Regions from separate parts of the Mesorhizobium sp. C277A genome, predicted to be linked through region 2. Evidence: predicted binding sites of a transcription regulator. Region 2 holds the regulator's gene; each other region holds the start of a gene.
The links. The regulator PhoB, encoded in region 2, activates phosphate uptake and scavenging genes when phosphate is short. The targets are predictions, from matches to a motif close to TGTCATNNANCTGTCAT.
Positions count from the first base shown of each region.

Region 1: NKK52_RS29170 (ceramide glucosyltransferase) is a predicted target of PhoB. The motif match lies at 8,218-8,234, and genes of this name have one in related genera.
Region 3: NKK52_RS04095 (LTA synthase family protein) is a predicted target of PhoB. The motif match lies at 3,842-3,858, and genes of this name have one in related genera.

Region 1 covers NZ_JAMYVW010000002.1:5,936,593-5,946,567, reverse strand. Annotated here, with positions in the region: gene mmsA (multiple monosaccharide ABC transporter ATP-binding protein) at 1-996, shown strand, start outside; gene mmsB (multiple monosaccharide ABC transporter permease) at 993-2,279, shown strand; gene araD1 (AraD1 family protein) at 2,483-3,478, shown strand; gene NKK52_RS29185 (ABC transporter substrate-binding protein) at 3,525-4,295, opposite strand; gene NKK52_RS29180 (2'-deoxycytidine 5'-triphosphate deaminase) at 4,396-5,490, opposite strand; SAM riboswitch at 5,631-5,708, shown strand; gene NKK52_RS29175 (O-succinylhomoserine sulfhydrylase) at 5,766-6,956, shown strand; gene NKK52_RS29170 (ceramide glucosyltransferase) at 6,968-8,119, opposite strand; gene apaG (Co2+/Mg2+ efflux facilitator ApaG/CorD) at 8,340-8,732, shown strand; gene NKK52_RS29160 (Hsp33 family molecular chaperone) at 8,919-9,950, opposite strand.
Region 2 covers NZ_JAMYVW010000002.1:4,455,288-4,465,262, reverse strand. Annotated here, with positions in the region: gene pstC (phosphate ABC transporter permease subunit PstC) at 1-217, shown strand, start outside; gene pstA (phosphate ABC transporter permease PstA) at 214-1,530, shown strand; gene pstB (phosphate ABC transporter ATP-binding protein PstB) at 1,548-2,372, shown strand; gene phoU (phosphate signaling complex protein PhoU) at 2,414-3,118, shown strand; gene phoB (phosphate regulon transcriptional regulator PhoB) at 3,135-3,824, shown strand; gene NKK52_RS21940 (ROK family protein) at 3,855-5,090, opposite strand; gene xylF (D-xylose ABC transporter substrate-binding protein) at 5,357-6,397, shown strand; gene NKK52_RS21930 (sugar ABC transporter permease) at 6,542-7,858, shown strand; gene NKK52_RS21925 (ATP-binding cassette domain-containing protein) at 7,871-8,668, shown strand; gene NKK52_RS21920 (CHASE domain-containing protein) at 8,825-9,975, shown strand, end outside.
Region 3 covers NZ_JAMYVW010000002.1:839,656-849,630, forward strand. Annotated here, with positions in the region: gene rplI (50S ribosomal protein L9) at 1-535, opposite strand, end outside; gene rpsR (30S ribosomal protein S18) at 802-1,050, opposite strand; gene rpsF (30S ribosomal protein S6) at 1,050-1,550, opposite strand; gene NKK52_RS04095 (LTA synthase family protein) at 1,863-3,791, opposite strand; gene fabD (ACP S-malonyltransferase) at 4,069-5,016, shown strand; gene fabG (3-oxoacyl-[acyl-carrier-protein] reductase) at 5,077-5,814, shown strand; gene NKK52_RS04110 (acyl carrier protein) at 6,037-6,273, shown strand; gene fabF (beta-ketoacyl-ACP synthase II) at 6,308-7,570, shown strand; gene mltG (endolytic transglycosylase MltG) at 7,773-9,032, shown strand; gene NKK52_RS04125 (YicC/YloC family endoribonuclease) at 9,296-9,975, shown strand, end outside.

The sequences.
Region 1 (9,975 bases), 1.5 Mb from region 2:
CAGGCGCTGCTCGATCTTCTGCTCGAATTCAAGCGCCAAGGCATGACCTCGATCCTGATCTCGCACAAGCTCAACGAGATAAACCGGGTCGCCGACAAGGTAACCGTCATCCGTGACGGGCGCACCATCGAGACGCTGGCCAAGAAGGATATCTCCGAAGACCGCATCATCACCTCGATGGTCGGCCGTTCGCTCGACGACCGCTATCCGCCGCGCGAGCCCAAGATCGGCGAAGTCGTGTTCGAGGTGAAAAACTGGTCGGTCTATCACCCGCTCCATGCCGAGCGGCAGGTGATCAAGGGCATCGACCTCAATGTGCGCAAGGGCGAGGTGGTCGGCATCGCCGGGCTGATGGGCGCCGGCCGCACCGAATTCGCCATGAGCCTGTTCGGCCGCTCCTATGGCCGCCGCATCACCGGCGAAGTGCTGCTCAAGGGCAAGCCGGTCGATGTCTCCTCGGTAAGCAAGGCGGTCCAACACGGCATCGCCTATGTCACCGAGGACCGCAAGACCTACGGCCTCAACCTCATCGACCATATCAAGCATAACATTACGCTGGCCAATCTCGACGGCGTGTCGCGCCACAGCGTGATCGACGACATGCGCGAACTTGCGGTCGCCAACGACTATCGCAAGAAGACCAATATCCGTGCGTCCAGCGTCTATCAGATGACCGGCAATCTTTCCGGCGGCAACCAGCAGAAGGTGGTGCTGTCGAAATGGTTGTTTGCCGACCCTGACGTGCTGATCCTCGACGAGCCGACACGCGGCATCGATGTCGGCGCCAAGTATGAAATCTACACGATCATCGCGCGCCTTGCCTCGGAGGGTAAGGCGATCGTGGTCATCTCGTCGGAAATGCCGGAATTGCTAGGGATTACCGACCGCATCTACGTCATGAACGAAGGGCGCATGGTGGGCGAAATGCCCGCGGCGGAAGCAAGCCAGGAAAAGATAATGCGCGCCATCGTCCGGGGAGAAGGAAAAGCAGCATGAGCACCGAAAGCGCCCCCGCCCCGCAGGGCAACGTCGCTGACGAACAGCGCCCGCGCATCGCCGTCTCGGCGCTGGCGACGAATTTACGCGAATACGGACTGATCATAGCCCTGATCGTCATTATGCTGTTCTTCCAGTTCACCACGTCGGGGACGTTGTTCAAGCCGGTCAATCTCAGCAATCTGGTGCAGCAGAACTCCTTCATCATCGTGATGGCGCTCGGCATGCTGCTGGTGATCGTATCGGGCTATATCGACCTCAGCGTCGGATCGGTCGCCGGTTTCATCGGCGCGCTGGCGGCAAACATGATGGTTATCTGGCAGCTCGGACCGCTGAGCAATCCGCTGGTGGTTTCGATCGTCTGCCTGGTCGCGGGTGGCCTGATCGGCGCCGCGCAAGGGTATTGGATCGCCTATCACCGGATACCGAGCTTCATTGTCACGCTGGCCGGCATGCTGATCTTCCGCGGCATTTGCCAGGCCTTGCTTGGCGGCGGCTCGTCGGTGGGTCCGCTTCCCGACGACTTCAAGATGCTCAGCTCCGGCTTCATCCCGGATGTGATCGGCCCACTGACGCTCGTCCCGCCGGTCGTGAACGCAGCCGGCAAGACCATCATGGGCAGCGGCGTGACCCTGCACATGACGACTGTCGTGCTGGGGCTGATCGCCGTGCTCGCCTATGCCTATTTCGGGGTCCGCACCCGGCGCAAACGAGAACGCCATGGTTATGAGGCCGAGCCCTTCACCCTGTTCGTCGTCAAGACGCTGGTCGCCAGCGCGCTGGCGCTGTTCCTGGTCTATGAGTTTGCCAGCTACCGCGGCCTGCCCGTGGTGTTGCTGGTCATGGGCGTGCTGATCACGCTGTTCGTCTTCGTCACCAAGCGCATGACCATCGGGAGGCGCATCTACGCCATGGGCGGCAATCCCAAGGCGGCGCAGCTGTCGGGCATCAACACCGAGCGGCTGACGCTGATGGTGTTCATCAATATGGGCGTGCTGTCGGCGCTTGGCGGCCTGATCATCGCGGCTCGTCTCGGCCAGGCGGTGCCGGCGGCGGGTCTCGGCTCGGAGCTCGATGTCATCGCCGCAGTGTTCATCGGCGGCGCCTCGGCGATGGGCGGCGTCGGCCAGGTCATCGGGGCGGTCGTCGGCGGCTTCATCATGGGCGTGATGAACAACGGCATGTCGATCATGGGCGTCAATGTCGACTGGCAGCAGGTGGTCAAAGGCCTGGTGCTGCTCGGCGCCGTGATCTTCGACGTCTACAACAAGAACAAGGCCTGACAAGCTTCAGGCGAGGCAAGCAGGAGGCATACGATCGCGGCGCAGCCGGCAAGTTGTCGGCATAAGAAGTCCCCCTGAAGGATCGAGCTCGCGAGCGCAATCCGGACGAAGAGTTCAACCCGTGGCGCGGCGTGGTCCGAGCCGCGCAGGTCAAGGTTTGCCAAGAGGCATCCAAGGCCAAGCACATGAGAGAGGATTTAATCATGCTGATCTCCCAGATCCTCGACGACGCCGAGACCATCCGCGTCGTCGCCCGCAATGGCGGCGGCAAGACCAGGATCATCAACGGCGCCCGCAGCGTCTATTCGCTGGCCATGGAAGCCGCGCGCACCGGAACGGGCCTCGCCGCGCTGATCGAGCGCAAGGGGTTCGGTGAAGCGATAGACCTCGACGCCGTCTACAAGAAGGGCCGGCTGGTGTCCCCGATCAACCATCCCGATCCCGCGCATCTGCATCTGACCGGCACCGGCCTGACCCATCTCGGCTCGGCGGCGACGCGCGATTCCATGCACAAGAAGCTCAGCGATGGCGGCGAGGAGCAGCTTACCGATTCCATGAAGATGTTCCGCATGGGGCTCGAAGGCGGCAAGCCGGCCAAGGGCCAGACCGGCGTGCAGCCGGAATGGTTCTACAAGGGCAACGGCACCATGGCGGTGGCGCCGGGCGCCGCACTGATGTCGCCGGCCTTTGCGCAGGACGCCGGCGAGGAGCCGGAAATCGCCGGCATCTATGTCATCGGCGACGACGGCGCGCCGTTCCGCGTCGGCTTCACGCTGTCGAACGAGTTTTCCGATCACGTTACCGAGCGGGTGAACTATCTGTTCCTGGCACATTCCAAACTGCGCAACGCCTCGTTCGGGCCGGAAATCCTGATCGGCGACCTGCCGGCCGACGTCAGGGGCTCATCGCGAATCTATCGCGACAGCAATTTGCTCTGGGAAAAGCCGTTCCTGTCGGGCGAAGCGAACATGTCGCACACAATCGCCAATCTCGAACATCACCACTTCAAATATTCGGCCTTCCGCCAGCCGGGCGACGTGCATGTGCACATGTTCGGCACGGCGACGCTGTCCTTTGCCGACGGCATCAAGACTCAGGCTGGCGACGTGTTCGAGATCGAGGCCGGGGATTTCGGCCTGCCGCTGCGCAACCCGCTGGAGATTGAGCAGCCGGTGAAGGTGGCGGTGAAGGCGCTTTGAGAGCGTAATCTCCCTCCTTGAGGGGGGAGATTGGCAGCGCCCACCGTCAATAAATATCGAAATCGAAATACTTGGCCTGGATCTTCTTGTAAGTGCCGTCGGCGACGATGGCGTCTATCGCCGCATTCAGCTTGTCGCGCAGCGCCGTGTCTTCCAGGCGGACAGCGATGCCGGCTTGCGTCTCGGTGCCCTTGACGTCGCCGACAAGCTTGCAGCAGCCTTCGCTCGCCTTCTTCAGCCAGTCCATCAGCACGAACTTGTCGGAGATGACGGCGTCGAGACGGCCGTTCTGCAGGTCGGTGATCGCCTCTTCCTGGGTGGGGTAGAGTTTCGCCTCGGCGCCGGCCTTGCCATAGGCGTCCTGCGCATAGTCGGCCTGGGTGGTCGAGGCCTGCGCGCCCACCGTCTTGCCGGCAAGGGCTGCCGGTTCGGTGGAAGTGAGGTCGCTGTCCTTCGGCGCCACCAGCGCCAGCGGCGTCGTGTAGTATTTGTTGGTGAAGGCGACCTGTTTCTTGCGCTCCTCGGTGATGCTCATCGAGGCGATGATGGCGTCGAACTTTTTCGCCTGCAGCGCCGGGATGATGCCGTCCCAGTCCTGGGTGACGATCTCGCACTCGACCTTCATCTGCGCACACAGCGCATTGGCAATGTCGATGTCGAAGCCCTCGATCTTGCCGTCCGCGGTGATGGTGTTGAAGGGCGGATAGGCGCCCTCGGTGCCGATCTTCAATTTCTCCTGCGCCTCAGCCAGCGAGCCGGCCGATATCACCAGCATGGCAGCGCTCGCTGCCGATATGATCCATCTTGAAATCTGCATTTGGTTCCCCTTGCCCGCCGTTCTCTTGCCGGCCACCGAAAGGCAGCCAAGCATGGTGAGGCAGCGCAGGCAAGTATTTTGCCTGACGGTGATCGAAGGTTCAGCCGGCGGGGCGGAAATGCTTGGAGAGCTTGAGGCCTTGCGCCTGGTAATTCGAGCCGAGATCGGTGCCGTAAAGCGCCTGCGGCCGCTTCAGCATGTGTTCGTAGACCAGCCGGCCGACGATCTGGCCGTGGTCGAGGATGAACGGCACTTCGTGGCTGCGCACTTCGAGCACCGCCCGGCTGCCGGTGCCGCCTGAGGCCGAATGGCCGAAGCCCGGATCGAAGAAGCCGGCATAGTGAACACGGAATTCGCCAACCAGCGGATCGAAGGGCGTCATCTCGGCGGCGTAGAGCGGCGGCACGTGCACGGCTTCGCGGCTGACCAGGATGTAGAACTCGTCCGGGTCGAGCACCAGTTCGCCGGCGCCGCTCTTATAGAGCGGCTCCCAGAAATCGACGGCATCCTGGGCGGCGCGCTTGTCGACATCGACCAAGCCGGTGTGATGCTTGCCGCGATAGCCGACCAGGCCGTTCTGGTCGCCGTCAAGATCGATCGACAGCGCAATGCCGCCGCCGGAAATGTTGGGCGGCTCGGTCGCCACCAGCATCTCGGCGCGGTGCAATTCGTTCAGTTCTGCCTCCGACAACAACGCGTTGCCAGTGCGAAAGCGGATCTGCGACAGCCTCGATCCGGCGCGTACGACGATCGGGAAGGTGCGTGGACTGACTTCGAGATAAAGCGGCCCGTGATAGCCGGGGGCGATCTTGTCGAACTCATGGCCGCGATCGGTCATCACCCGGGTGAAGATGTCGAGCCGGCCGGTCGAGCTCTTCGGGTTGGCCGAGGCCGACACGTTTGCGGGCAGCGCCAGGCTTTCGAGCAGCGGCACGATGTAGACGCAGCCGGTTTCCAGCACCGCGCCCTCGGCGAGACTGAACTCATGCAATTTCAGCCGGTGAAGCTTGTCGGCCACCAGATGATCGGGACCCGGCAGGAAGGAGGCGCGCACGCGAAAAGCCTTGTTGCCGAGCCTCAGATCGAGGCTCGCCGGCTGCACCTGGTCGACATCGAGCGCGCGCGGCGACTCCAGCGCGCCGGACTGAAACAGCGCGGAAATGTCCTGATCGGGAAGAATGCCTGTCTGCCGCAAAAGGCTGGCTCCGCTCCAAGGTCGGTCTCTTTGTGGCAGGTTCTTGCCGCAAAACCGCTGGATATTATTGCGGAACCTGCCTGGTACAAACCTCTTAATGAAGCCGGCAATTGACGCAAGCGCAGGTGAGGTCTAAAGGGTCGTTATCCCGTGGTGATTTGGCCGGTCGGCTTGCAGCCACGTTAAACAAGTCGCTAAAGGACCGTCGGGCCGCAAGGCCATATGGACCGGTTGCGACTTTCGCGGCCGGTTTTTTTGTGTCTGGAACAAAAGCGATGAGCACCAAGAAGCGTAACTGGAAGCCTCAGACCGCACTCGTGCACGGGGGAACACTGCGTTCACAGTTCGGCGAGACGTCGGAAGCGATGTATCTCACCCAGGGCTATGTCTATGAAACGGCGCAGGCCGCGGAAGCCCGTTTCAAGGGCGAGGAGCCGGGCTTCATCTATTCGCGCTATGCCAACCCTACCGTCGACATGTTCGAAAAGCGCATGTGCGCGCTGGAGGGTGCCGAAGATGCGCGCGCCACGGCGTCCGGCATGGCGGCGGTGACGGCAGCGCTCCTGTGCAGCGCCAAGGCCGGCGACCATATCGTTGCGGCGCGCGCGCTGTTCGGCTCCTGCCGCTGGGTGGTGGAGACGCTGGCGCCGAAATACGGCATCGAGGCAACGCTGGTCGACGGCACCGACATCGCCAACTGGGAAAAGGCGGTGCGGCCGAACACGAAACTGTTCTTCCTGGAAAGCCCGACCAATCCGACGCTGGAAGTGGTCGACATCGCAGCGGTGGCGGCGCTCGCCACCTCAATCGGCGCCAGGCTGATCGTCGACAATGTCTTTGCCACGCCCTTGCAGCAGAAGCCCTTGCAGCTCGGCGCCCATATCGTCGTCTACTCCGCGACCAAGCACATTGACGGCCAGGGACGCTGTCTCGGCGGCATCATCCTGTCGGACAAGAAATGGATCGACGAGAATTTGCACGACTATTTCCGCCACACCGGCCCGAGCCTGTCGCCGTTCAACGCCTGGACGCTGCTCAAGGGCCTGGAGACGCTGCCGGTTCGGGTGCGCCAGCAGACGGAAAGCGCGGCCAAGATCGCGGATTTCCTGGCAGGACGGCCGGAAATCGCCCGCGTCATCTATCCCGGCCGCGCCGACCACCCGCAGGCCGACATCGTCAAGAAGCAGATGACGGGCGGATCGACGCTGATCTGCCTCGACGTCAAGGGCGGCAAGCAGGCGGCCTTCGCCTTGCAGAACGCGCTCGACATCGTGCTGATCTCCAACAATCTCGGCGACGCCAAGAGCCTGATCACCCATCCGGCGACCACCACGCACAAGAACCTCAGCGACGAAGCTCGCGCCGAGCTTGGCATCGGGCCGGGAACGCTCAGGCTGTCGGTCGGTCTTGAGGATACGGACGATCTGCTGGAGGACGTTGCGCAGGCGCTGAAGGCAGCCGGATAGGCCGCGAGGCGTCACGCTCCCGACGAAACCTCTTCCAGTTCGGCCGTCTTGGTGCCGATGGTCATGATGTTGCCGCGCCAGTCGACGGCGCCGCTCAGCCAGCCGCGCGCCCAAATGGCGGGAAGCATCATGTCGCGCACCATCATCGCCGGGACCATGCGCAGCGACAGGTGCCAGCCCTTGGCCGCGGCCAGCGCGCATTCGGGAATGTAGGCCGCCGTCAGCACGGCCAACACCGTGGCCGGCAGGCTGATGCCGGCACTTGCGGCCGCCACCAGCGCCAACGCCAACGGCACGGCGACGCCGGTCAGGATCTCGGGTGCGAAAAACAGCGGGAAAGTGACGCGGCGCAACCGCGCCCAGCGCGCCTGGCGCGACCAGATGTCGGGAAGTCGGCGCTGCCCCAGTGGTTGCTCGAAAGGCGAGGCAACGAGATTGACGCGCAGGCCCAGTCCGTTGACCAGCTTGGTTGCAGCAGCATCCTCGGCGATCTCGGCGGCCAGCGCACGGATACCGCCACTGGTATCGAGCATCGGCTTGTTCCACAGCATGCTCTTGCCTTGGGCAAAGCCGAGACCGAGCGCCTCGCCGGCATATTGCCAGCGCGCCTGCAGCGTGTTGAGAAACGCGCATTCGACCTCGGCCCAGAAGCCATCCGGCCGCGAGCCGATCGGCGTCGAGCAGATAAGCCCGGTATTGGTCCGCCAGGCCGCCATCAGGTGCTGGACGTAATCCCTAGGCATCAGCACGTTGGAATCCGCCAGAATAACCCAATGATAGCGCGCCGCTTCCCAGCCCTTGACGCAGTTGTTGAGCTTCGGGTTGCTGCTGACGCGGTCGTCGCCGATCAGCAGCCGGGCCGGCACGTTGGGAAACAGGACGATCGCCCTGTTTATCAGTTTGACGACGGGATCGTCGGCGTGAGCGACGCAGAAGATCAGTTCGTAGCGCGGCCAGTCGAGCGAGAAGGCTCGCTGCAGCGTCTCTTGTGTGAACGGCTCCACGCCGCGCGACGGTACGACGATCGAGACCGGTGGCTGCTCGTCGGACGGCGGAGGGATAAGGCGACGCGCTTGCAGTTTCGACGAAGCAAGCAGGATGCTGGCGAGATTGGAAAGAAGCAAAGCGGAGGAAGCGAAGGCGGCTGTGAGAGCTAGTTCCATGAGATCTGGTCACTCCAAAAAGCCGCTCGCGGCTGCTTTGTCAGTCGACAGATGGGCCTTGAGTCGCCGGCAAGGTTTGCGCACACCAACACTGTCATGTGTCACTTAAATGACATTGTTTGTCGGCACCTCCGCTTTGAGGCTGGCAGGACATGCCGTTGTGCGCGTATCAAACCGCATAGCGCGACAAATGTTCCTTGCCGCGCAACCGGAGCAGCCCATGTATCGCGCCGTCACGCGCAACATCGAAGTGCAGGTCAGACCGTTCTACCTGGAGGACCGCTCGGACCCGGCGGAGAACCGTTATGTCTGGGGCTACCAGGTGACGATCGACAACCAGTCGGACGATTTCGTGCAGCTTATGTCGCGTTACTGGCACATCACCGACGGCAGCGGCCGGATCGAGGAAGTGCGCGGCGCCGGCGTGGTCGGCGACCAGCCTGAGCTCAATCCCGGCGACAGCTATCAATACACGTCAGGCTGCCCGCTCTCGACGCCCTCCGGCTTCATGGTCGGCCACTACACCATGCGCAACAAAAAGGGCGAGACGTTCGACGTCGCTATTCCCGCGTTTTCGCTGGATCTGCCGGGGACGCGGCGGACGGTGAATTAGGGGTTTTCTCCCCATCTCTATACGGGGAGAAATGCCCGGCAGTGCAACGAGGGGCGCCGCCGGACTCATGAGGTTATCTTCCACGCACATGACGTAGGCTATGCGCGGCCATTCACCAAAGTTCGCGCTGCCCCTCATCCGCCCTTCGGGCACCTTCTCCCCGTGAACGGGGAGAAGGAAGAGATGCTACTGAGTTGCAAACTCCGCCGGGTCGAAGTCGTACTGCTTCGAGCAGAACTCGCAGGCGACGTGGATGCCGCCATCTTCGGTGCTGTCCTTGATCTCCTGCGCGGAAAACCCCTCGAGGATGCCGCGTATCTTGTCCCTTGAGCATGAACATTGGTCGGCGACCGGCACGCCGCCGAAGACGCGCACGCCATGTTCGTGGAACAGCCTGTAGAGCAGCCGCTCGGCGCCGATGGTCGGGTCGATCAGCTCGGTCGGCTCGATGGTGCCGAGCAGCGCCACCAGCTCGCGCCACGAATTGTCGGCCGGCTCCTGCGTCACGTCACGCGGATCGCCGTCGCCGCCCGAAATGTCCGGCACGCGCATGCGCTCGGGTGACTGCGGCAGGAACTGCGCCAGGATACCGCCGGCGCGCCACTGCTCGCGCGCACCGCCGGGGCCGGGCGTCAGCAGCTTGGCCACCGACAGCCGGAGGTCGGTCGGGATCTGCTCCGACTGGCGGAAATAGGTGCGCGCGGCGTCTTCCAGCGTCTCGCCGTCGAGCTGGACGATGCCCTGATAGCGCTGCGTGTGCGCGCCTTGGTCGATGGTCAGCGCCAAAACGCCGCTGCCCAGCAGCGTCTGCTGCGAGGTCTGGCCTGCGGCCACCAGGGCCTCCAGCCGGTCGGCATCGAAGCGCGCATAGGCGCGCAATGCCGAGGGCGTGGAGAAATCCGCGACCAGCATGTCGACAGGCCCGTCGGTGCGGGTCTGCAGGATGAACTTGCCTTCAAATTTGAGCGAAGTGCCGAGCAGCACCGTCAGCACACAGGCTTCCGCCAGCAGGCGGGCGACCGGCTCGGGATAGTCATGACGGTTGAGGATGGCGTCGAGCATCGGCCCGAGCTGCACGGTGCGGCCGCGCACGTCGAGCGGGCCTACCTCGAAGGGCACGACATGATCGTCGCCGGCATAGCCGAACTCGCCGAGTTTGGGGTGATGTTCAGTCACTTGATGCGTTTCCAACATGACAAAGCTCCAGGGCGCGGCCATGCGGCCCGGGGGGGTGCATGCGTCC
Region 2 (9,975 bases):
GGCGGCGGGCGTCGCCGCCAATCTGACGGCCAATCCGTTCGAGGCGATGACGACCATCACCGTCAAGATCGTCAACCAGCTGACCGGCGACCTCGAGTTCAACTCGCCGCAGACGCTGGTCGCCTTCGCGCTCGGCCTGACGCTGTTCGCGCTGACGCTGGTGATGAACATCGTCGCCCTCTACATCGTGCGCAAGTACCGGGAGCAGTACGAATGACCGACATCCCCCTGGACACGATGGCGGGCGCCGTCGCGCGACCGCGCCGCGACATCGGGCTGAAGGCGCGCTATGCCGCCGAACGCCGGTTCCGCATCTATGGCGTGATTGCGATCTCGGTGGGCCTGGCGTTCCTGGCCATCATGCTGATCACCATCGTCTCGAAAGGCTACACCGCCTTCTGGCAGACGACGGTGACGCTGCCGGTCACCTTCGACGAGAAGGTGATCGATCCCTCCGGCAAGCGCGCGACCGACCCTACCGTGCTGATCAAGGCGAACTATCCCAAGCTCGCCGAAAACGCGCTGGTGGCCAAGCTCGGCATCGATCCGGCCAACAAGCCGATGATGCTGAAGCTCAAGGGCTTCCTGTCGGAAGGCGCCCGCGTCCAGCTGCGCGACATCGTCTCCGCCGATCCGTCGGTGATCGGCAGGACGCGTGACGTCGACATCCTGGCTGCCGCGAACCTCGACTCGGCCTTCAAGGGCCAGATCGACCTCGGCGTCGATGAAGCGCGCCGCAAGGTGTCCAACCAGCAGATCGACTGGATGAACAAGCTTAAAGCCGACGGCGTGATGGCCGAGCATTTCAACACCGGCCTGTTCACCTATGGCGCCTCCAGCCGGCCCGAAACGTCGGGCATGGGCGTGGCGATCATCGGCTCGTTCTACATGATGGTGATCGTGCTGTTGCTGGCGCTGCCGATCGGCGTCGCCGCCTCCATCTATCTGGAGGAGTTCGCCAAGAAGAACCGCTTTACGGACCTGATCGAAGTCAACATCAACAATCTCGCGGCGGTGCCGTCGATCGTCTTCGGTCTGCTTGGCCTTGCCGTGTTCATCAACTTCCTCGGCATGCCGCGCTCGGCTTCCTTCGTCGGCGGCCTGGTGCTGACCTTGATGACATTGCCGACCATAATCATCGCCACGCGCGCCGCCCTCGCCGCGGTGCCGCCGTCTATCCGCTCGGCGGCCCTAGGTCTCGGCGCCTCCAAGATGCAGATGGTGTTCCATCACATCCTGCCGCTTGCCGCCCCAGGCATCCTTACCGGCACCATCATCGGCCTGGCGCGTGCGCTCGGCGAGACAGCACCGCTGCTCTTGATCGGCATGGTCGCTTTCGTCGCCGATTATCCGACGACGCCTTTCGATCCGGCGACCGCGCTGCCGGTTCAGATCTATATGTGGGCAAACGAGGCTGAGCGCGCTTTTGTCGAGCGCATGTCCGGCGCCATCATCATCCTGCTCGTCTTCCTCATGGCCATGAACATCACCGCGATCGTGCTCCGGCGCCGCTTCGAGCGGCGCTGGTAGAAAAAAGGCAATTTGGTATGAACATCATGACCGAACAGTCCCTTGAGAATGCAGTGGGCGACAAAATGAACGCCAAGTCGAACGAAGTCATCAAGATGCGCGGCGACAAGGTCGGCGTCTTCTACGGCGAGAAGCAGGCGTTGTTCGACGTCAATCTCGACGTGCGTCAGAACCAGGTGACGGCGCTGATCGGCCCGTCCGGCTGCGGCAAGTCGACCTTCCTGCGCTGCCTCAACCGCATGAACGACACCATCGATTTGGCGCGGGTGACCGGCAAGATCACGCTCGATGAAGACGACATCTACGACAAGAACATCGATGTCGTCGAACTGCGCGCCCGCGTCGGCATGGTGTTCCAGAAACCCAACCCGTTCCCGAAGTCGATCTACGAGAACGTCGCCTACGGCCCGCGCATCCATGGGCTGGCCAAGCGCAAGTCCGACATGGACCAGATCGTCGAGCAGAGCCTGAAGAAGGCGGCGATCTGGAACGAAGTCAAGGACCGCCTGCAGGAGCCCGGCACCGGCCTGTCCGGCGGCCAGCAGCAGCGCCTGTGCATCGCGCGCGCCATCGCCGTGTCGCCGGAGGTGATCCTGATGGACGAGCCCTGCTCGGCGCTCGATCCGATCGCCACCGCCCGTGTCGAGGAGCTGATCGACGAACTGCGCCAGAACTACACGATCGTCATCGTCACCCACTCGATGCAGCAGGCGGCGCGCGTGTCGCAGCGCACGGCGATGTTCCATCTCGGCTATCTCGTCGAGGAGGGCGCCACCGACAAGATGTTCACCAACCCCGACGACAAGCGCACCCAGGACTACATTACCGGCCGCTTCGGCTGAGCCGTCCGGCGGGTGAATTTTCAGGCACGAGGACCAAGATCATGGGTGAACATACCGTCGCCTCCTTCGATGAAGAGCTCGGGCAGATCAGCAAGCTGATCCGCGACATGGGCGATCTGGCAGGCTCGATGGTCAGCGGCTCGACCAGGGCGCTGCTCAATTCGGACAATGCGCTGGCACAGCGTGTCGTTTCCGACGACGCCATCATGGATGCGCGCCAGCGCGAACTGGACGACCGCGCCATCACGCTGATCGCCAAGCGCCAGCCGATGGCCAACGATCTGCGCGCCGTGGTCGGCTCGATCCGCATGGCCGGCGACCTCGAGCGCATCGGCGATCTCGCCAAGAACATCGCCAAACGCGTCGGCACCGTGGGCTTGAGCGTCACGCCGCGCGACCTCTCGCACTCCATCGATGCCATGGCGCAGCTGGTGCTGATCCAGGTGCAAGGCGTCGTCGAGGAATATGCCGCCACCGATGCGGCAGCTCTTGCAAAACTTAGGAATGACGACGAGCGCATCGACGTCAAATACACGTCCGTGTTTCGTGAGCTCTTGACCTACATGATGGAAGACCCTCGCAACATCACCGCCTGCACGCATCTCTTGTTCTGCGCCAAGAATCTTGAGCGCATCGGCGATCATGTCACCAACATCGCCGAAAATGCGTATTATGTGCTGACCGGCCAGCAATTGCCCGCCAATCGTCCGAAGCAGGACGAGACGGCGATGGCCACGCCGGCCTGATGAGGGTGAACTGCCTATGATCGCGCCACGCATCATGGTCGTGGAGGACGAGGAGCCGCTAGGCGTGCTCCTCCGCTACAACCTCGAATCCGAAGGCTATCACGTCGAGGTGGTGACACGCGGCGACGAGGCCGAGATCCGCCTGCAGGAAAACGTGCCCGATCTCCTGGTGCTCGACTGGATGGTGCCCGCTGTTTCCGGCATCGAGCTCTGCCGGCGGCTTAGAGTGCGGCCCGAAACCGAGCGGCTGCCGATCATCATGCTGACCGCGCGCGGTGAGGAAAGCGATCGCGTGCGCGGCCTGTCCACCGGTGCCGACGACTATCTGGTCAAGCCATTCTCGACGCCGGAGTTCATGGCGCGCGTGAAGGCGCTGCTGCGCCGGGCCAAGCCGGAAGTGCTGTCCAGCGTGCTCAAGGTCGGCGACATCGTGCTCGACCGCGAGTCGCACCGTGTCTACCGCAAGAAGAGCGAGATCAGGCTCGGACCGACCGAGTTCCGGCTGCTCGAATTCATGATGCGCCATCCCGGCCGCGTGTTCTCGCGCAGCCAGCTGCTCGACAATGTCTGGGGCGAGACGATCTACATCGACGAGCGAACCGTCGACGTCCATGTCGGGCGCTTACGCAAAGCGGTCAACAACGGCCGCATGCCGGATGTCATCCGTACCATTCGCGGCGCCGGCTACGCGATCAGGGAAGACTAGGATGCTGCGCGTCGCGCCGTTGCCGGCCATTCAGGCGACATGCTTGCCGGATTTGGCCTGAATGCCCGGCGCGAAAATCTCCTGATCGACGAAGCCGAGCGCGCGCATGGCACAGCCTTCGCGGATCAGCGGCAGCTCGTTGGGCTCGGTGTCGAAGGAGATCGATTTCGAATGCTGGCCGCCGGCGGTCTGGGCGATCGCTTCGCGCAATGCCGGCTCGATCAGGTCGAAGGCGGCGGCGCTGACGCCAACCATGGCGACAGGCGCCGGGTCGATCAGCGCAAACAGGCTGCCGAGGCCGAAGCCGAGCGCCTCACCGGCCTTGCGATAGGCTTCGCGCTCCGGGCCATCGGTTTCGCGGGCGCGCGCGGCGAGTGCGCGCATATCAGCGTCGCCGATATCGACCGGCTCGGCATCTTCGCTCATCATTTTGGCGCTGCGCCAGATGGCGTAGTTTCCGGCATAGGCCTCGACGCAGCCGCGCCGCCCGCAGCGGCAGAGCGCGCCGCCCGGACGGTGGATCATGTGGCCGAACTCGCCGCCCGAGGAATGGGTGCCGGTGAACAGTTCGCCTTTCAGCACCAGCCCCATGCCGATGCCGTGCGACAAGAGGATCGCGATGAAATTGTCGCGGTAGCGCTCGGGCTGGCGCCATTGCAGGGCCACCGCCATCATATTGCAGTCGTTCTCCATGGTGGCAGGAATGCCGAATTCCGCTTCCAACATGTCGGCGAAGGCAATGTCGGTCAGTGGCGTGATTGGCGACCACAGCATGGCCCGCGCCTGCGAATCGGTGATGCCCTGGATGCCCATGGCAATGCGGGCGATGCTCTGGACATCGAGGTCCGGGTCCGCGAGACGCCGCCCGACGATTGCTACGCATTCGCCGATCAGCTCGTCGCGCGGCATGGTCAGCGTGTCGAGCCGGCGCTGTTCTTCCGCGACCACCTGGCCGGCATAGTCGATGACGGTGACGGAGAGGAAGTTCAGCGACAGCACCACGGTCATGACCGCCGCCGCTTCCGGGTTGAGGCCAAGGCCGACCTGCGGCCGGCCGCGTTTCAGCGAGCCGGTCTCGCCAGGCTTGCCTTCAATCAGGATGCCTTCTTGAATTAGATCAGACGAGATTGCCGATATCGTCGAATGGCTGAGGCCGGTGGTCGCCGCAATCTCGGTCCGCGACGGCTGGCCGGCCCGGCGCACGGCCGAAATCACCATCGCACGGTTGCGACGGCGCAGATCGTCGTGGCGGATCCCAACCGACATTTGTTTTCCTCCCGGCCTCCTCGCGCCTCATGATAGTGAAGGCGTTCGACGGCACCAGCCAAATATTGGCAGACGCCGGCAGCCCTGTCATTGTTTATTGCGGAGCTCGAAAAAATTCGGCAACGCCATCAGAATCCATCATAATCGATGTTGACAGTGCCTTATCATTGAACCAGTATTTTTTCGAGGCTCGAAAAAATGGAGCCTCTTTGTGCAGGCCTTCGGGCCGGTTTTGTCGCGCCGTGGGCGGCGCAGGGAGGGTTATAATGAACAGATTTGCAGCCGCCATGCTGGCGGGTGTCGCCATGTCGCTGGCGCTGATGTCGGTCGCGCAGGCGAAGGACAAGGTCATCGGCGTGTCGTGGTCGAACTTCCAGGAAGAGCGCTGGAAGACCGACGAGGCGGCGATGAAAACGGCGATCGAAGCCGCCGGCGACAAGTACATTTCGGCCGACGCGCAGTCCAATCCCGGCAAGCAGCTGACCGACGTCGAAAGCCTGATCTCGCAGGGCGCCAACTCGCTGATCATCCTGGCGCAGGACGCCTCGGCCATCGGCCCGGCGGTGCAGAAGGCGCTGGACGAAGGCATTCCGGTCGTCGGCTATGATCGCCTGATCGAGAACAAGGACGTCTTCTACCTGACCTTCGACAACAAGGAAGTCGGCCGCATGCAGGCCCGCGAAGTGTTCAAGGCGAAGCCCGAAGGCAACTATGTCTTCATCAAGGGCTCGGGCTCGGATCCGAATGCCGATTTCCTGTTCTCGGGCTCGATGGAAGTGCTCAAGGAAGCCATCGACTCGGGCAAGATCAAGAATGTCGGCGAGGCCTATACCGATGGCTGGCTGCCGGCCAACGCCCAGAAGAACATGGAACAGTTCCTGACCGCCAATGACAACAAGGTCGATGCCGTGGTTGCGGCCAATGACGGCACCGCCGGCGGCGTTGTCGCCGCGCTGACGGCGCAGGGCCTTGCCGGAACGGTTCCGGTCTCGGGCCAGGACGGCGACCATGCCGCCCTGAACCGCATCGCGCTCGGCACGCAGACGGTGTCGGTGTGGAAAGACGCGCGCGAACTCGGCAAGAACGCCGCCGAGATCGCCTCGCAGCTTGCCGATGGCAAGAAGACGGGCGACATTGCCGGCGCCAAGGACTTCACCACGCCTGGCGGCAACACCGTCAAGTCGCTGTTCCTGACCCCCGTCGCGATCACCAAGGACAACCTCAACGTCGTCATCGACGCCGGCTGGATCAAGAAGGACGAAGTCTGCACAGGCGTCGCCGCCGGCAGCGTCGCGGCTTGCAACTGATCTCGACGACTTGAAGAAATGAGGCGCCGCGGCTGTCAAGCCGCGGCGTTTTCTCTACGAGAATTGTGTGTTTCCGCCATCGGCGGCAAACTTCTAGGCTGTGGTCCGGCATCCGCGCCAGACGGCAAGCCGCTGGAGGACATCATGACCGACACGACCTCAAATCCGCAGGCCGATACGGCACGAGCGTCTGAACTCGGCGCGGTCGCCCGGTTCCTGAAAGCGACCGAGCTCGACACGCGCATGCTCGGCATGGTCGGCGCGCTGCTGGTCATCTGGGTCGGCATACATATCCTGTCGGGTGGGCTTTTCCTGACGCCGCGCAATCTTTGGAACCTGTCGGTGCAGACGTCCTCGGTCGCGATCATGGCGACCGGCATGGTACTGGTCATCGTCATGCGCAACATCGACCTTTCGGTGGGCTCCGTCGAAGGCGTGATCGGCATGATCATGGGCGTGGCACAGGCCGAATTCCTGATTCGCGTCATCGGCTTCCAGCTTGGAAACCCCTGGCTCTGGGTCGTCGCGCTTGCCGCCGGCGTGGTGCTTGGTCTGCTGATCGGCGCGTTCCAGGGCTTCATCATCGCCTATATGCAGGTTCCGGCCTTCATCGTGACGCTTGGTGGCCTGCTGGTCTGGCGTGGCATGGCATGGCTCATCACCAGCGGGCGCACGGTCGCGCCACTCGACGCCACCTTCCAGCTGATGGGCGGCGGACCACGCGGCTCGATTGGCGCCGCTGCCAGCTGGATCGTCGGCATCGTCGCCTGCGCGGCGGTCGCCTTCGCGCTGCTCAACGGTCGCTCACAGCGCAAGCGCTTCAGCTTTCCACTGCGCCCCGTCTGGGCCGAGACCTTGCTTGGCGTGGTCACTTGCGCGGCCATCCTCGGCGCCGTGTGGATCGCCAATTCCTATCCATGGCCGATCGGCATCGTGCGCCAGTACGCACAGCAGAACGGCATCACCGTTCCCGAAGGCGGGCTGTTCATCGCGCATGGCATCGCCATACCGGTGCTAATGGCGGTGATTGTCGGCATCATCATGACGTTCATCACCAAGCGCACGCGTTTCGGCCGCTATGTCTTCGCCATCGGGGGCAATCCGGAGGCAGCGGAACTCGCCGGCATCAACACGCGCTGGGTGACCATGAAGGTGTTCATGATCATGGGTGTGCTGGCTGCAATCAGCGCGGCGATCTCGTCGGCCCGTCTCAATGCGTCAACCAATGCGCTGGGCACACTGGACGAGCTTTTGGTGATCGCGGCCGCTGTCATCGGCGGCACGTCGCTCGCGGGCGGCGCCGGAACGGTGATGGGCGCCATGCTCGGCGCGCTACTGATGCAGTCGCTGCAATCCGGCATGGTGCTGCTCGGCATCGACTCGCCGCTGCAGAGCATTGTCGTTGGCGCTGTCCTGGTCATCGCCGTCTGGCTCGACACCGTCTACCGCAAGCGCGTCTAGGGAGGAACGATTATGGAAAAAACTGCTCCCACCGGTACGCCACTGATCGACATGCGCAACATCTCGATCGCGTTCGGTGGCATTCGCGCCGTCGACGATGCGTCCATCGATCTTTTCCCGGGCGAAGTGGTGGCGCTGCTTGGCCACAACGGCGCCGGTAAGTCGACGCTGATCAAGATCCTGTCGGGCGCCTACAAGCGCGATGCCGGCCAGATCTTGGTCAACGGCCAGGAGGCCTCGATCTCCAATCCGCGCGACGCCAAGAAATACGGCATCGAAACGATCTACCAGACGCTTGCGCTGGCCGACAATGTCGACGCTGCCGCCAACCTCTTCCTCGGCCGCGAACTGATGACCGCGTGGGGGACACTCGACGATGTCGCCATGGAGGCCGAGGCGCGCAAGGTGATGGGCCGGCTCAATCCGCGCTTCCAGCGCTTCAAGGAGCCCGTGATCAAGCTATCGGGCGGCCAGCGCCAGTCGGTGGCGATCGCACGCGCCATCCTGTTCAACGCCCGCATCCTGATCATGGACGAACCGACGGCCGCGCTTGGGCCGCAGGAGACGGCGCAGGTCGGCGAACTGGTAAAGCAGCTCAAGGCCGACGGCATCGGCATTTTCCTGATCAGCCACGACATTCACGACGTGTTCGAGCTTGCCGACCGGGTCTGCGTAATGAAGAACGGCCAGGTCGTCGGCACCGCGCTCACCACCGATGTGACGCAGGACGAAGTGCTCGGCATGATCATCCTGGGAAAGTGCCCGCCCGGCGCCATTCCCGGTCCGGGTGCGCTGAAGATCGCGGCCTGAGACCACGCTATCGTCAGCTGTCATGTTCACTGATGCTCGAGATCGATAAGCCGGCTAAATATGCATGATATGCCAGCTGTCATTATGGCTTGGCCGCGCCATTGTCTTGCCGCGGCGACTTGCCCATAAAGGTCCCGAACCGTCCATGGGCCTGCGTTGAAGAAGTTTTTCCCGATCCTTGCCTTCATTGCCGTTGCACTGATCAGCCTGACGATGGCGGGCTTCGCCTATTTCGCGACCCAGGAAGCGGCGCGCATCAAGTTCGAGGCGACGGCCGACGACGCGCTCAACCGCATCGAAAGCCGTATCGATCTGCATCTGTCACTGCTGCGCTCGACGCAGGCGCTGTTCGACGCCCGCAATGGCGAGATTTCAGGTAGCGAATTCAAGGCCTTCTTCAGCGCCCTCGATGTCGATAACAATTTCGCCGGCCTGCGCGGCATCGGCTATCTCAGGCTGGCCAAGACCGGTGACGAAGCGGCGGTCGAGCGCGACATGTTGCGCGACCGCGGCGCCGCCCACACGGTCTATCCGGACACGACACAGCCATGGCGCACGCCCGTCGTGCTGTTCGAGCCGCTCGACCCTGCCAACGAATCCACCATCGGCTACGACATGTTCACCGAGCCGGTGCGGCGCGAGGCGATCGAAAAAGCGATGGCCGATGACGCACAGCACGCAAGCGGTCTGGTCCAGCTCGGCCAGGACACTGGCGCGGCGCAGACCTTTACCGGTTTCCTGGTCTTCGTCAGGCTCAATGTCGAAACCGCGCCGGATGGTATCAATGCGTCCAGATCATCGACATCAGGCCTTCTCTACGCGGCCTTCCGCGCCCGCGACCTGTTCCAGACCGCGCTCAGCCGCACGCCTTTGCTGCCGGTCAACACCGCGGTCTATGACGGCACGGCCGACGCCGACAATCTTCTGTTCCAGTCGGAAACGCCGCCGGTTGCGAGCTTTGGCGACAGGCTGTTGGTGACGCGCAAGATCATCGTCGCCGGTCGGCCGTGGACGGTGCTGTTTCGGCCGACAAGTGCATTTTCGCAACCGTCCTCGCGCGCCATTCCGGTCATGCTCGGGCTGTTCGGCCTGCTTCTGGCGGGGGCCATCGCGTTGGTGGCGCGCTACCAGGAGCGCGCCTACGACGCCAAGTCGCTGCTGCATGAAACGACGGAAAAAAGCCTGCTCGAAAAGGATTTGATGCTGCAGGAGATGAAGCATCGGATCAAGAATTCGATCACGCGGGTGCTGGCGATTGCGCGCCAGACGGCAGCGCAAGCAACCGACGTGAAGGAGTTCTCAACTTC
Region 3 (9,975 bases), 3.6 Mb from region 2:
TCTCCGGCCGTGCGTTGTCGTTGATGTCATCGCCATAGATGGCTTCGGCGGTGGTCAGCGTCTCGCCCTTGGCCTGGCGCTCGGCTTCGTCGGCCGTGCGGGCGATGTTGAGGCTGATGGTGACCTCGACTTCCGGATGCAGCGCAATCGCCACATTGGTGACGCCGATAGTCTTGATCGGCTGGTTGAGCTGGATCTGGTTGCGGTTGACCGAGAACCCTTCGGCGGTCAGCAGGTCGGCGATGTCGCGGGTCGACACCGAACCGTAGAGCTGGCCTGTCTCGCCGGCCGAACGCACGGCGATGAAGCTCTTGCCGTCGAGCTTTTCGGCAACCTGGCTGGCTTCCGACTTGCGCTCGAGGTTGCGCGCTTCGAGCTGCGCGCGCTGCCCTTCGAACTTCTTCTTGTTGGCTTCGTTGGCGCGCAGCGCCTTGCCCTGCGGCAAGAGGAAGTTGCGGGCAAAGCCGTCCTTGACCTTGACGGTATCGCCCATCTGGCCGAGGCGGGAAACGCGTTCGAGAAGAATCACTTGCATGGTCTTATTCCTTCGTCTGGGCACCGACCGCGGGATCGGCGCCGAATTGAATGGAACAGGTCAGGAAGCTCTGAGCGCCTTGGCGCCGGTGTCGCTGTCCTGCCTGTCGCGGCAGTTAGAGGCTTTTCACCTCAACTCGGGATTTCAATGCACGTCGCCAAGAGTGGTCCCGGTTTTGGGACAACGACATGCATCATCAAATTACCCCTGCGGCGCCCGTCGCCGTGGGAGAAGGAAGCAGGCGGCGAACCGCCTGCTCGAAAGTCTTAGCGAACCACGTAGGGCAGCAGGCCGAGGAAGCGGGCGCGCTTGATCGCCTTGGCGAGTTCGCGCTGCTTCTTCTGGCTTACGGCGGTGATGCGCGACGGCACGATCTTGCCACGCTCGGAAATGTAGCGCTGCAGAAGACGCACGTCCTTGTAGTCGATCTTGGGCGCGTTGGCGCCAGAGAACGGGCAGGTCTTGCGGCGGCGATGGAACGGGCGCCGGGTCGGGATCTGATTGATGTCGACCATTATTCTGCACCTCCTTCAACGCCTTCGCGCGGACGGCGCGGACCACGATCACCACCGGCGTCGCCAAATGAGCGCGGCGGACGATCGCCACGGTCGCCGCGGTCACGGTCGCCAAACGAGCGCGGACCACGATCACCACGGTCGCGGTCGCCGAAGCCGCCGCGTTCCGAGCGCTCTTCGCGCTTCTGCATCATGGCCGACGGGCCTTCCTCATGCGCCTCGACCTTGACGGTCAGGAAACGCAGCACGTCCTCGGACAGGCCCATCTGGCGCTCCATCTCGTTGAGCGCTGCCGGCGGGCAGTTGAGGTCCATAAGCGTGTAGTAAGCCTTCCGGTTCTTGTTGACCCGGTAGGTGAGGGACTTCAGTCCCCAGTTCTCGACCCGGCCGACGGACCCGCCATTTGCGGAGATGACGCCCTTGTACTGTTCGACAAGCGCATCGACCTGCTGCTGCGAGAGGTCCTGCCGGGCAAGGAACACATGTTCGTATAAAGCCATAGTGGTTCAGTGCCTTTCTTCGTTTCTCTCCCGGATCCTCGCGGCAAAAGCCTCTGCAACTTCTCTGACCCGCTGATCCCGAAGGGGCGGGGAAGAAAGGAGCATTTCGAGACGGTCGAGAGCGGAGACACGGGAGGCGGAAGCGCTTCTGGCTTCACACGAAGGTTTTGGGTAAAACCTCCGGCCCTCCGTTCAGCCCCCAGCAAGGACCGGCAGATTGCGGGCGTCTATATAGCAAATTGTCTGGAAGGCAAGGGTAACGCATGCTCCGGACAGCGTCCTGGCGTCGCAGGGTTGGAAAAATACCAGGCATCAACTCGTATGCGGGGTACCACCGTTGATCGTTTCGGGGAAGAAATCCGGAGCCGCCTTACGCTTGCCGAACATCATGTCGTATTGCAGCAAGCGGTAATCGTTGATCGCCGGATCAACGTCCTTCTGCCGCGCCCAGTCCGGCGTGGCCTCACCTGACGGTGTCAAAAGCAGATTGCGGTCGACGACGCGATAGCGTTCGCGCAGCGCGCCCAGGAAGCCGGTGTAGTAGGGGTGCGTGATCCCGGCCGTTGTCAGGATGTGGTAGGGCAGGAAGGCCGGGCTCACGGCGCCCATATCCTGCGCCGGACCGGTACGGTTAGACCAGATGACCAGCGGCGTCTGATGATGCTCCAGTGCCGCCGCCGGCGTCGGTTCCTTGCGCGGCGCGACATTGTCCTTCAGGTAACCGGTTTCGACATAGACGGGGCCGAGCGGCGGCAGATGGTCGCCGAAGAAGGCGATGACCGTCGGCCGGTCGCGCTTCTTCGCCCATTCGATCAGCCGCTCGAGGCCGCGATCGGCATCGGCGGAGCCTTCGGCATAGCTGAGCAGCGATTCCCGCGCCCATGTGCTGATCGGCGCCGCGACCTTGTGGGTCGGATTGTAATAGCGGTACGGCTCGTAGGGACCGTGGTTCTGCAGGCTGACGGCGAAGAAGAACACCGGCCGCTCGCTGGCGTCGGCCTCTGCGATGATCTCGTCGGTCATCGAGGCATCGGAAGCCAGCGGCCCGCGCTTTTCCAGTGGCGGCAGCGTCTCTTCCGAGCGGAAATCGTTGAAGCCGAAATCGGCATAGACGGCGCCCCTGTTCCAGAACCAGTTGGTGCCCGGATGGATGGCGCGCGCCCGGTATCCCTCGCTTTTCAGGAAGGTCGCCAGCGACGGCGTCGGTGTGCGCACATATTGCTGGTAGGGGATCGAGCCCGCCGGCAGGAAGGCATTGGAAAAGCCGGTCAGCGCCTCGAATTCGATGTTGGCGGTCATGCCGCCGAATTCCGGCGAAAACATATAGCCGGAACGCAGCGCCCGCACATTGGGGATCGGGTCAGGCGTGATTGTGACGCCGGGCAGCTTGGTCGGATCCCAGAAAGATTCGCTCATCACCACGATGATGTCGGGTTTCTCATCCGGTACCGAGGCCGCCACAGCAGGCCTGTCGATCGCGTCGATCGCCTTGTCGGAATAGCCCGCCGGCGCCGAGACATGCGCCATCGGCACGTTGAGCGCGAAGGCCAGCGCAAACCCGTTGGAGGCGTAGTTCTCCTTCTGGTCCCACATGATCGGGATGATCTGCAGCCGGTCGCGGGTCCACGAGAAGGTGGCGTAGTCCATGATCGAGACGAAGAAGGCGAGCAGCGGCACTGCCAGCGTCAGCCGCGCCAGCCGCCCTTTGCGGCTGAGGATCGGAACCTTGCGGCGCCACAACCGCCAGCCATAGATCAGCAGCGACAGGCCGGCGACGATGCCGACCGCCATGGCGAGCGCCGTCCAGGGCCGTTCGCGCACCAGGAGCGGCATCAGTGCCATGATCTGGCGCGAATAAAGAAAATCGGTTGGGTAGAGCGGATCGCCGAGATAATGCGACTTCTGATGCCCGACAAAGGCCAGCGCCAGCGTCAGCGGCGCCACGATCATCAGGCTCTGGTGACTGCGGCCAAGCACGGCGTCCAGTCCCATCAGCACCAATGCAAAGACAATGATGGTGGTCCAGCCCGGCTTGAATGGCTGCAGGAAGAAGTCGACCGTGCCGAAGAAGTCGCCGCGCACGATCCATTCGATGGCGAACACCAGGATGGCGGAGGCAAGCAGCGTGACCAGACCGTAGCGGATGACCGGCCATCTGCGCCCCGGCAGGTAGCCGGTGGACGGATCGTCTTCCAAGAATTGTGGCGCGGGTACGGCCGCGCCCTTCCTGATCCTAGCCACGTCTCTTCCCCCGGCCCAAGCAACGCGTATTTCCACTCGCGCCACCGTTCTGTCATAGAACTGTCATGCAAAAGCTAGCGCCTGTGGCGAAAATAAGAAGAGCCAGCAAACGATTCGTGAGCGGTTTTCATCAGGTGTGATCGGCAAAAAGCCTTTGGGAACAGGGACTCGAGGTCAGCTCCGGTTCAAGCGAGAGCCGAAATGCCGCCTCCGGGCTTGACTTGACGGTCCGCCTTGCGTCACAGGCAGGAAAAATCAGCCGCTGGAGAGCGCCCAAATGGCCGTCGCATTCACCTTTCCGGGACAGGGCAGCCAGGCTGTCGGCATGGGCAAGGACCTCGCCGACGCCTTCCCCGAGGCACGCAGGGTGTTCGAGGAAGTCGATGATGCGTTGGGCGAAGAGCTGTCGAAACTGATCTGGGAAGGCCCGGAAGAGGCGCTGACCCTGACTGCCAATGCCCAGCCGGCGCTGATGGCGGTCTCGCTGGCGGCGATCCGCTCGCTGGAAGCGCGCGGCTTTTCGCTGAAGGACAAGGTTGCCTACGTTGCCGGTCATTCGCTCGGCGAATATTCCGCCCTTGCCGCGGCCGGTTTCGTTTCGGTCGCCGATGCTGCCCGGCTGCTGCGCATCCGCGGCAACGCCATGCAGGCGGCGGTGCCGGCCGGCGAGGGCGCCATGGCGGCGATCATCGGACTGGAACAGCCCGACGTCGAAGCCGCTTGCACCGAGGCCGCAACGGGATCCGGCAAAGTCTGCCAGATCGCCAACGACAATGGCGGCGGCCAGCTGGTGATCTCCGGCGCCAGGGCGGCGGTGGAACTCGCCGCGAAACTGTGCACAGAAAAGGGCGCCAAGCGGGCGCTGATGCTGCAGGTCTCCGCACCCTTCCATTCGGCGCTGATGGCGCCGGCGGCCGATGTCATGCGCGAGGCGCTGGCCGACGTGACCAAGAATGCACCGGTCGTGCCCGTCGTCTCCAACGTCACTGTAGCCCCGACCAGCGACCCCGACGAGATCGCGCGCCGCCTGGTCGAGCAGATCACCGGCCGCGTGCGCTGGCGCGAAACGGTGGAGTGGTTCGGCGCCAACGGCGTCGCCACGCTGTTTGAGATCGGCGCCGGCAAGGTGCTTTCCGGCCTGGCGCGGCGGATCAACCGCGACATCGCCACATCCGCCGTCGGCACGCCGCCAGATGTCGAGGCGGCGCTGGCCGCGCTTGCATAATCCACTGGCGATTCAACCCCTCCCGTGGGAAGGGTGTTCCCTTAAGATCAGGAGAAGAAAATGTTCGAACTGACCGGCCGCAAGGCGCTCGTCACCGGCGCATCGGGCGGCATTGGCGAGGCGATTGCCCGGGTGCTGCATGCGCAAGGCGCCATTGTCGGCCTGCACGGCACCCGCATCGAGAAACTGGAGACCCTGGCCGGCGAACTCGGCGACCGGGTAAAGCTGTTCCCGGCCAATCTAGCCGACCGTGACGAGGTCAAGGCGCTTGGCCAGAAGGCCGAAGCCGAACTCGAAGGCGTCGACATACTGGTCAACAATGCCGGCATCACCAAGGACGGCCTGTTCGTGCGCATGGCGGACGCGGATTGGGACAGCGTGCTGGAGGTGAACCTCACCGCCGTGTTCCGGCTCACCCGCGAGCTGACCCATCCGATGATGCGCCGCCGCCATGGCCGCATCATCAACATCACCTCGGTGGTCGGCGTCACCGGCAATCCTGGCCAGACCAATTATTGCGCCTCCAAGGCCGGCATGATCGGCTTTTCCAAGTCGCTGGCGCAGGAGATCGCCACCCGCAACATCACCGTCAACTGCGTCGCCCCGGGCTTTATCGAATCGGCCATGACCGACAAGCTCAACGACAAGCAGAAAGACGCGATAATGGCCGCGATCCCGACGCGCCGCATGGGCACGAGTGTTGAAGTGGCGTCGGCCGTCGCCTATCTCGCCTCCAACGAGGCAGCCTACGTCACCGGCCAGACCATCCACGTCAACGGCGGCATGGCCATGATCTGACGGGATATTGCCGGGTGATAAGAAGACATGGCCGGCTTGTGAAAAGAGACCATTTCGCCTTGGACCTCAGCCATTTTTCGTGTAATGCGGCCCCGCAACCCGGCGGTTCGGGCAAAAACCGGTCCGGCACCGTTGCGTTTCCGGCAGGACCATCTTTCAGCTTGATTAGCGGCATTCTGCCCGCTAACGAAGACAGACAAACAAAAGACGAGGATGCCCCAAATGAGTGACACCGCAGAGCGCGTCAAGAAGATCGTCATCGAACATCTTGGCGTCGATGCCGACAAGGTGACGGAGCAGGCGAGCTTCATCGATGATCTGGGCGCGGACAGCCTCGACACGGTCGAACTCGTCATGGCCTTCGAAGAAGAGTTCGGCGTCGAGATTCCGGACGATGCGGCCGAGACCATCCTGACCGTCGGCGATGCCGTGAAGTACATCGACAAGGCTTCGGCCTGACACTATCCGCAGTCATCACCGGGGAGGACCTGCGATGAGGCGTGTCGTCGTCACGGGCCTTGGCCTGGTTTCGCCGTTTGGCATGGGCTTCGAGCACAGCTGGAAGGAACTTCTGACCGGCCGCAGCGCCGCCAAGCGCGTCACCGAGTTCGAAGTGGAAGATCTTGCCTGCAAGATCGCCCACGTCATTCCGCGCGGTGACGGCACCAACGGCACGCTCAATCCCGAAGCCGTGCTCGAGCCCAAGGAACTGCGCAAGATCGGCGACTTCATCCTTTACGGGATTGCGGCCGCCGACGAAGCGCTGAAGGATTCCGGCTGGGAGCCCAGCACCGAAGCCGAGCGCTGCGCCACCGGCGTCATGATCGGCTCCGGCATTGGCGGCCTCGAGGGCATCGCCGAGAACGCTATCATCCTGAAAGAGCGCGGACCGCGCCGCATCAGTCCATTCTTCATTCCCGGCAACATTATCAACCTGGTATCTGGCCAGGTATCGATCCGGCATGGGCTGAAAGGCCCCAACCACGCCGTCGTCACCGCCTGCTCGACCGGCGCGCACGCCATTGGCGATGCCGCCCGGCTGATCATCTTCGGCGATGCCGACGTGATGCTGGCCGGCGGCGCCGAATCGCCGGTGACCAGGCTATCGCTTGCCGGCTTCGCTGCTTGCCGGGCCCTGTCCACCGACCGCAACGACACGCCTGAGAAGGCCTCGCGTCCCTATGACCGCGACCGTGACGGCTTCGTCATGGGCGAGGGCGCCGGCGTCGTGGTGCTGGAAGAACTCGAACACGCCAAGGCGCGCGGCGCCAAGATCTATGCCGAGGTCACCGGCTACGGCCTGACCGGCGATGCCTATCACATCACTGCACCGGCCGAAGATGGCGACGGCGCCTTCCGCTGCATGACGGCGGCGCTGAACCGGGCCAAGCTGACGCCCGCCGACGTCGACTACATCAACGCGCACGGCACCTCGACCATGGCCGACACGATCGAACTCGGCGCCGTCGAGCGGCTGGTCGGCAACGCCGCCTCGAAAATCTCGATGTCATCGACCAAGTCGTCGATCGGCCATCTCCTGGGTGCCGCGGGCGCCGCCGAGGCGATCTTCTCGATCCTCGCCATCCGCGACAACATCGCTCCCGCCACCATCAATCTCGACAACCCGGAACGCGAAACCGCGATCGATCTTGTTCCGAACACGCCACGGCATCGCCAGGTCGACGTGGCGCTGTCCAACTCCTTCGGCTTCGGCGGCACCAACGCTTCGCTGGTATTCCAGCGTTATACAGGCTGATTGCGGTATCGACCGGCGCGCCAGCGGTCTGTCGTCAATTTTGCCATATTCAAGCCTACTCTGCCGCTGGGGATTCGTCGCATCGGCCTGAAACCGAAGGCGCTTTTTTTAAAAGCACGATGCGTAGGCTTGAAATGTTAGGGCACGCTGTGCGTCCAATCGGGCGCATGGTCGCTCTAAGAGATCAGATGGTAGGGCGCTAATGAACACCAATCCGGGCGGCAGCGGACAATTCGGACAAAACCAGCAGACCGGCCCGATCGTGCCGAAGACCGCGGCCGAAGCTTTGCGCCCGGAAGCCGGCACACCACCACCAAAGCGCTCGCGCGCCTCGCGCAGCCAAGTCGTCGTGTTCATGAACTTCGTCATCTCCGCGGTGATGTTGATGATCCTCGCCGCCGGCGTTTCGCTCTATTTCGGCAAGCAGGCATTCAACGAACCGGGCCCGTCGGTGGCCGGCGACACCTTCCTGGTCAAGCCGAACACCGGCGTCCAGGATATTGCCGACCAGCTCGAACGGCGTGGGCTGATCAGCGATGCCCGCATCTTCCGCATCGCCGTGCGGGTCTATGGCAATGATTCAGCGCTGAAGGCAGGCGAATACGAGATAAAGCCGCGCGCCTCCATGCGCGACATCATGGAGCTTCTGAAGAGCGGCAAGTCGGTGATGTATTCGCTGACCATTCCCGAGGGCCTGACGGTCGAACAGGCGCTGCAGCGCATCGCCGAGCAGGATGCGCTGACCGGCGACATGCCGGCCGCCAAGCCGGCTGAGGGCAGCCTCGCCACCGACACGCTGCGCTTTACCCGCGGCGCCACGCGCCAACAGATGGTCGACAAGCTGCTCGCCGACCAGAAGAAGTTGGTCGACGAGGTCTGGCAGCGGCGCGCGCCCGACCTGCCTCTGGCCAATGTCGACGACTTCGTCACCTTGGCCTCGATCGTCGAAAAGGAAACCGGCCGGGGCGACGAGCGCTCGCGCGTTGCCGCCGTCTTCCTCAACCGTCTGGCCAAGGGCATGCGGCTGCAATCCGATCCGACCATCATTTACGGCCTGTTCGGCGGCAAGGGCAAACCCGCCGACCGGCCGATTTATCAATCTGACATCCAGAAACAGACGCCTTACAACACCTATCTGATCAACGGCCTGCCGCCGACGCCGATCGCCAATCCCGGCCGCGCCGCGCTCGAAGCCGTCGCCAACCCGTCGAAGACCGATGATCTCTATTTCGTCGCCGACGGCACCGGCGGCCACGTCTTTGCCACCACGCTTGCCGAGCACAATGAGAACGTTGCCCGCTACCGGGCACTGCAGAAGAAGCAGGCTGAAGACGCCGCCAAGGGCGCCAAGACTCCGGGCCAGACCGATGCGCCGGCGGATGGCGACGACAACGGTGACGCAAGTGGCGATGCCGCCGGTGACAGCGGTGATGCCGGCGGCGATACGGGTGCCGCCCAGTAGCAGGTCGGCGCTTTCAGACGGATCGACCTTAAGCAACGCGGACAGAGGCGGACGCGCTGCTGCTTTGAACGAACAGCGCGGTTCGAAGCGTTTTCGGTCTTGCTCTGGTGCCTCTGCTTCTCGATTTCAGCCCTGCGAGATCGAAAACGACAGCGGAAATCAACATCTTGCCGGTATTGCGATTCTGACATTCGCGCCGCCCGTGATATCGAACGCATGCGCAATTTGTAGAATCGGACCATCAGGGAGACACGAGCCGCATCATGAATTTGCAGAGCATGACCGGATTTGCACGCACTGTTGCCGAACATGACGGCGCCTCGATCGCCTGGGAGGTCAAGTCGGTCAACGGCAAGAGCGTCGAGGTCAGGTTGCGGTTGCCGCAAGGTTTCGAGCGGCTCGAACCGACTGTGCGGCAGACGCTGCAGAAGCGCTTTTCGCGTGGCAATTTCCAAGCGACGCTGACCGTCGGCCGCGCCGCCGGCCAGCAGGCGCAGCCGGTAGTCAACGAAGCCTTCCTCAGGGATCTGGCGGGCTTGGCCAAGCGGCTGCAGGACCAGTTCGGTGTTGGTCCGGCAACTGCCGACGGTCTGCTTTCCCTGCGCGGCGTGCTCGATATCCCTGAAACCAGCGAAACCGAGGAGGTGCGGGCAGCACTCGACGCGTCAATCCTGTCCGCGCTGGAAACGGCGCTTACAGGTCTCGAGCAGGCACGCCAGAACGAGGGCGAAGCGCTGCGTTCGCTGCTTTCCGGCCATATCGACGCCATTGAGGCGCTGACGCTTCAAGCCGAGGCCGACCCGTCGCGCGAACCGGCGGCGATCCGCGAGCGGATCGCCGAACAGGTGCGGCTGCTGATGGATGCGTCGGCCAATCTCGATGCCGGCCGGCTGCACATGGAAGCGGCGTTCCTGGCCACCAAGGCCGATATCCGTGAAGAGAT